Linked DNA regions of Rhodoligotrophos appendicifer. The protein of the gene in region 1 interacts with the protein of each later gene in a pairwise test. Links are inferred from orthologs where the notes say so. Each region holds a gene or a part of one and is shown on either strand. Other genes may lie near its edges.

Region 1 (3,258 bases):
GGCCCAACGGTTCGGGCAAGACGACGCTCATGCGCGCACTCTGCGGCCTGTCGGAGATCACCCAGGGCAAGCTTGAACTTAGGGGCTTTCCGGGCGACCTACCGATCCCCCAGCGCAGCCACTATGTCGGGCACCAGGAGGCCATAAAAGTGGCGTTCACAGTCACCGAGAACCTTCAGTTCTGGGCGAGCTTCCTCGGCGGGGGCAATGTCGCCCTGGCGCTGGAGGCTTTCGGGCTGGCTCGCCTCGGACCGTACTCCGCCGGCCTCCTCTCCTCAGGGCAGCGACGCCGGCTGGCCTTGTCGCGATTGTTGCTGGTGAAACGGCCGATCTGGCTTCTCGACGAGCCGACGGTCGGGCTGGACGCGGCATCACAGGCCGTTCTGGGCGATCTCCTCACTGCTCATCTCGCGGACGGCGGCATGGTCATCGTCAGCTCACATGTGGATTTGCCATTGACGCCCAGCCTGCAGTTGGACATGGCGGAGCACGCTGTCCTTCCATGAGAATATTTCTGGCCATCCTCTTCCGAGACATCCGGCTGGCGCTGCGCCAGGGCGGGGGCGCGGGCACGGCCCTGGGCTTCTTTCTTGCCGTGGTCATCCTGCTGCCTTTGGGGATCGGACCCGACCTTGCTGTGCTCTCGCGCATCGCGCCCGGGGCCCTCTGGATCGCGCTGCTGCTGTCGGTCCTGCTCTCTGCGGAGCGTATTTTTCAATCCGACTATGAGGACGGTTCATTGGAGGTGATGAGCATGGGGCTCGTGCCCCTCGAGCTCATCGCGCTCGCAAAGGCGCTGGGGCACTGGATCACGACCGCCCTGCCCCTGGCGATCGCGGCCCCGCCCCTAGGAGTTCTGCTGAATGTCGCTCCCGAGGTGGTGCTGCCGCTGTGGGCTGCCATGCTTACTGCCTCGCTGGCCTTGAGCCTCCTCGCCAGTCTCGGAGCTGCACTTACGGTGGGCGTGCGGCGAGGCGGTCTCATCGTCTCCATTCTGGTCCTGCCGCTCTATATTCCTGTGCTCGTGTTCGGGATATCGGCGAGCGTCGGTCTGTCCGCGACGACGGAGGTTTTCGGCGCCTCGATGCTGATGCTGACCGCGATCACGCTCGCGTGCGCCGTGCTCTGTCCGGTCGGCGCTGCTGCCGCACTCCGGGCTCATATGAAGTAAGACGCCCCGGCAGGAAGTTGAAAACCCGCCGCATTGCAGATTTCCCCCGTTCAGTTTAAGTGCCGACTCATGCAACGTTTTGCAAATCCTACGCGCTTCGTTCAGCTTGCTGCCACGTTGCTGCCCTGGACGGCGAGTGCAGCAGCGCTGCTGCTGATCACGGGGGCCGTGTGGGGACTGGTCTATGCTCCGCCTGATTATCAACAGGGGGAGACCGTCCGCATCATGTATGTTCATGTTCCGGCGGCATGGATGGCGATGTTCGTCTATTCGAGCATGGCCGCATCCAGCGTCGTCGCAATGATTTGGCGACACCCGCTGGCTGATGTCGCTGCGAAAGCGGCAGCACCGATCGGAGCCTGCTTCACCTTCCTGGCTCTCGCAACCGGTTCTTTGTGGGGGAAACCAATGTGGGGTGCCTGGTGGGTCTGGGATGCCCGGCTCACTTCGGTCTTCGTGCTCTTCCTGCTCTATCTCGGCTACATGGCGATCTGGCAGATCATCGAGCAACGTCAACGGGCGGCAAGGATCGCGCAGATCGTCGCGGTCGTCGGCTTCGTGAACATACCCATCGTAAAATTCTCAGTGGATTGGTGGAACTCGTTGCATCAGCCTGCGAGTGTGCTCAAGATCGGAGGCCCGGCGATCGATCCGTCCATGCTTTGGCCGCTTCTGATCATGGGGCTCGCGTATCTGTTCCTGTTCATCACGCTGCTGTTAATTTCGATGCGTACGGAGATCACCTCGCGGAGGATCGCTGCGATGGAACTTGCCGAGGTCAGGGCTTAAGGAAGAATCCCATGTCGTTTGAGGCGCCACACGTTGCCTTCGTGGTCGCGGCTTATGTCCTCACCGCGCTCGTGCTTGCGGCGATGACAGTGGGCATCATCATTGCTTATCGACGGCAGGCGAGACGGCTGCAGGAGCTCGAGGAGCGTGGCGCGCCACGACGGCCGATCCGATCCCAAGCGATGGGACAAGAGACGTGAACATGGCTGCTGAAGCCCCCAAACCGCATGGCGACGAGCCTCGCAAGCGGCGCGTTCTGCCACTGGCAGTCCTTCCCGTCATCCTGTTTGCCCTGCTGGCCATCGTGATGATGATGCGCCTTTTCGGAGGAGATCCGTCGAAGCTGCCGTCACCGCTGATCGGAAAGGCGGTGCCGGATTTCGCCCTTCCCGGGCTTGCCGGCCTTCAGGCCGAAGGGATACCGGTCCCCGGGTTCTCGACCTCGGACCTGGCAAAGGGCGACGTCACTCTCGTGAATGTCTGGGCTTCCTGGTGCGTGCCCTGCCGACAGGAACATCCCATCCTCATGCAGCTGGCCACGGATCCAAACGTGAAGATCCTGGGGATCAACTACAAGGACAATGCGGAGAATGCGCGCCGTTTCCTCGGTCTTCTGGGCAATCCGTTCAGAGCCGTGGGCATTGATCCAGAGGGAAAAACCGCGGTCGAATGGGGTTTTTATGGGGTTCCAGAGACGTTCGTGGTGAACGGCAAGGGCATCATCACCTACAAATGGATCGGTCCCATGACTGCAGACATCGTCCAGCAGAATATTTTACCAGCCATTACCGCTGCTCGAGCCGGGCGAAACTGACGTTGGAGATCTCGGACAAGCCGACCTCGGCGCATAGTGGAGATGAGGCCCCCGCCTTCATCTCCACACAATAAGGATTACGACGACAGGGTCGCCCGGGGACGCCTGCCGCGAGGCCTCGGCTCCGGAGGTCGCGTAAATCCATTCGCATGAGCTTCCATCTGCAGCCCATAGGCCTCCGACAATGCGCGCAATCCTTCCAAGAGATCCCGCTGCACGTTTTTCGGCACGACGTTCAACATCTTCTGCTCAACGGCCATGGCTCCTGGCTGAGCCGATTGCAATGCGCGGCGTCCCGCGGCCGACAATTTGATCGTATTCGTGCGACCGTCTTCACGCGTGCGTTTCCGCTGCAGGAGGCCGTTCTTCAGCAAACGAGCAACGAGGTCGGCCAGCGTCGAACGGTCGATGCCGGTGGCACGTACGAGCTGGGTCTGGCTGGCGCCTTCGTTCTGCGCCACGGCAAGCAAAACCGTGAACTGCC
Region 2 (3,081 bases), on another replicon or contig:
GACCAGTTGACCGAGATCGACCAGGACCTCGGACGCGGACAGATCGCACCGCGCGAGGCGGAGGCGGCCCGCACCGAGGTGGCGCGGCGGCTGATCGCTGCTGCCGACCGGTCACAGGACGTCCGCCGGGAGGGGCCGGTGAGGCCCATGCTCCTGGCCGGGCTCATCGGCGTTCCCCTGTTAAGCCTTGCCGCCTATCTGACGCTGGGCCAGCCGCTGATGCCGGGCGTACCCCATGCGGAGCGCATGGCACATGCCTTGGAGAACCGCGATTTCGACGCCCTGGTGGCGCGTGTGGAGGCGCATCTGGCGGACAATCCCACCGATGCCGAGGGTTGGGGCGTGGTGGCGCCGGTCTATCTGCGCCAGGGGCGCTATGCAGACGCCGCCAACGCTTATGTGCGGATCATGAGCTTCAAGGGCGAGAGCCCGGACATGCTGACCAATTATGGCGAAGCGGCCACGCTTGCCGATGGCGGGATCGTCTCCGAGCGGGCGCGGGAGGCGTTCAGCGCGGCCTTGAAGGCCGATCCCAAACAGGCAAAGGCCGATTTCTACCTGGGCATGGCGGAGAAGCAGGACGGCAAAACGAGCGAGGCCCTGGCCCGCTGGGAAAAGCTGATCGCGGAGGCTCCCGCTGACGCGCCCTGGCGCGGCTTCGTGCAGGCCAATATCGACCAGACCAAGGCGCCGATCCGGAGCGTCGCGGGGCAAGATGCGGCGCCCGCCTTGTCGGAGGGGCAGGTCGAGGCGGTGACGTCGCAGGATGCAGTCTCCCAGCAGGCGATGATCCGCCAAATGGTGGACGGGCTGGCGGCACGGCTCGAACAGGACGGCAATGATCTGGAGGGCTGGCTCCGGCTCGCCAGGGCGCGGGTGGTGCTGGGCGAGGCGGAGGCGGCGAAGGCCGCGCTCAATGCGGCGGCCGGCCGGTTCAAGGACGACCAGGCGGCCATGGCGCGCATCGCGGAAGCGCGCAAGGCGCTGGGGGTCGAAGGATAGAACGGCAGCCGGTTCGACCGGCACGATGAAAGCGAAGAGACACGATGGCACTATCGAGGAAGCAGAGGCGAGGGGCATTCATCGGATCGGGACTGGCGGTGCTGGGCGTCGCCGCCGGACTGGTGCTCTATGCGCTGAGCGATACGATCGTGTTCTTCTATACACCCAGCGAAGCAGCCCTGAAGGTGTCACCAGGGCAGCGCTTCAGGCTGGGCGGGCTGGTGGAGCAGGGCAGCGTCAAGCAATTGCCAGACGGACGCATCCAGTTCACGGTGACCGATACGGACAAAAGCCTGCCCGTCGTCTATGCCGGAATCCTGCCGGATCTGTTCCGCGAGGGACAGGGGGTGGTCGCCGAGGGCGCGCTGGACGGACAAGGCGGGTTTGCGGCCGATACGGTGCTCGCCAAGCATGACGAGACCTATATGCCGCGCGAGGTCGCGGATGCCTTGAAGGCCAAGGGCGTGTGGAAGGACGGTGAGGCGGTGAAGACGCAGTGATCATCGAGGCTGGACATTTTGCGCTGGTTCTGGCCACCGTCATGGCGCTCTACCAGGCGCTCGTGCCGCTCTATGGCGCGCAACGCGGCAATGCGCGGATGATGGGCGTCGCCGGCACGGCGGCGCTGGCGCAGTTCGTGTTCATTGCGACGGCGTTTCTGGCGCTGACCTATGCCTTCGTCGTCTCGGATTTCTCGGTGCGTCTCGTCTGGGCGAATTCCCATTCCGCCAAGCCGCTGCTCTACAAGATCTCGGGGGTGTGGGCCAATCATGAGGGCTCCATGGTCCTCTGGGTGCTGATCCTGTCGCTGTTCGGCGCGCTGATCGCGCTGTTCGGGCGCAATCTGCCGCTGCCGCTGAAGGCGCGGACGCTGAGCGTCCAGGGTATGATCGGGCTCGCCTTCCTGCTGTTCATCCTGCTGACGAGCAATCCGTTCGAGCGGCTGATGCCACCGCCGGTGGACGGCAACGGCATCAATCCGCTGCTGCAGGATCCGGCGCTCGCCTTCCACCCGCCCTTTCTCTATGCGGGCTATGTCGGGTTGTCGATCGTGTTCTCGTTTGCCGCCGCCGCCCTGATCGGCGGGCAGGTGGACGCCGCCTGGGCACGGTGGGTGCGGCCTTGGACGTTGGCTGCGTGGATGTTCCTGACGGTCGGCATCGCCATGGGCTCGTGGTGGGCCTATTATGAACTCGGCTGGGGCGGCTGGTGGTTCTGGGATCCGGTGGAAAACGCCTCGCTGATGCCGTGGCTGGTGGCCACCGCACTGCTGCATTCAGCGGTCGTGGTGGAAAAGCGCAATGCGCTGAAAGTCTGGACCATCCTACTGGCGGTGCTGGCCTTCTCGCTGAGCCTGCTCGGCACGTTCCTGGTGCGCTCGGGCGTCCTGACCTCGGTGCATGCCTTCGCCGTCGATCCCGAACGCGGGGTCTTCATCCTGCTCATCCTGTGCCTGTTCATCGGCGGCGCCCTGAGCCTGTTTGCCTGGCGCGCGCCGCAGCTGAAGCAGGGCGGGCTGTTCGCGCCGGTGAGCCGCGAAAGTGCGCTGGTCGTGAACAATCTGCTGCTCGCGGCAGCGGCGGCCGCGGTGCTGACGGGAACGCTCTATCCCCTGGCGCTCGAGGTGCTGACGGGCGCCAAGATCTCCGTGGGCCCCCCCTTCTTCAACCTGACCTTCGGGCCGCTGATGCTGCCCCTGCTGTTGCTGGTGCCGATCGGGCCGATGCTCGCCTGGAAGCGGGCGGATGCCTGGGCTGCGGTGCAAAGGCTCTGGGCTGCGGCGCTGATCGCCCTCCTCGGCGGCGGGATCGCGTTTGCGCTCAAATCCGAGGGGCCGATGCTGGCGCCACTGGGGATCGCGCTGGGGCTGTGGCTCATTGCCGGAGCCTTCGCAGAGCTCGCTTTCCGGACCAAGCTCGGCCAGGACAGGCCGGCAGCCTCGCTGCGGCGGCTGGTGGGGCTGCCACGCTCGACCTTCGGCTCGGTGCTGGGCCATGCCGGTGTCGGCGTGATGGTGCTGGGAATCGTCGGCGTGACCGCCTGGCGGCAGGAGCAGGTTCTGGTCATGGCGCCGGGACA

What was found.
Region 2: the proteins of FKM97_RS19670 (region 1) and ccmE interact in binary tests that used the Escherichia coli proteins (3 or more experiments, as listed by UniProt). The link is inferred for Rhodoligotrophos appendicifer from one-to-one orthologs.

The regions. Positions count from the first base shown.
Region 1 is NZ_VHKL01000009.1:128,166-131,423, forward strand. What follows is about bases 157-3,100. They hold FKM97_RS19670 (heme ABC transporter permease), read left to right. Parts: upstream 157-1,240; coding sequence 1,241-1,960; downstream 1,961-3,100. Other genes in these bases: ccmA (heme ABC exporter ATP-binding protein CcmA), read left to right, coding at 157-506; ccmB (heme exporter protein CcmB), read left to right, coding at 503-1,171; ccmD (heme exporter protein CcmD), read left to right, coding at 1,972-2,160; FKM97_RS19680 (DsbE family thiol:disulfide interchange protein), read left to right, coding at 2,163-2,774; FKM97_RS19685 (MarR family winged helix-turn-helix transcriptional regulator), read right to left, coding at 2,852-3,100. Outside these bases: more of ccmA, read left to right, coding at 1-156; more of FKM97_RS19685, read right to left, coding at 3,101-3,258. UniProt on the Escherichia coli protein: Required for the export of heme to the periplasm for the biogenesis of c-type cytochromes.
Region 2 is NZ_VHKL01000003.1:283,687-286,767, reverse strand. What follows is about bases 8-2,774. They hold ccmE (cytochrome c maturation protein CcmE), read left to right. Parts: upstream 8-1,046; coding sequence 1,047-1,502; downstream 1,503-2,774. Other genes in these bases: FKM97_RS08315 (heme lyase CcmF/NrfE family subunit), read left to right, coding at 1,499-2,774; ccmI (c-type cytochrome biogenesis protein CcmI), read left to right, coding at 8-1,002. Outside these bases: more of ccmI, read left to right, coding at 1-7; more of FKM97_RS08315, read left to right, coding at 2,775-3,081. UniProt on the Escherichia coli protein: Heme chaperone required for the biogenesis of c-type cytochromes. Transiently binds heme delivered by CcmC and transfers the heme to apo-cytochromes in a process facilitated by CcmF and CcmH.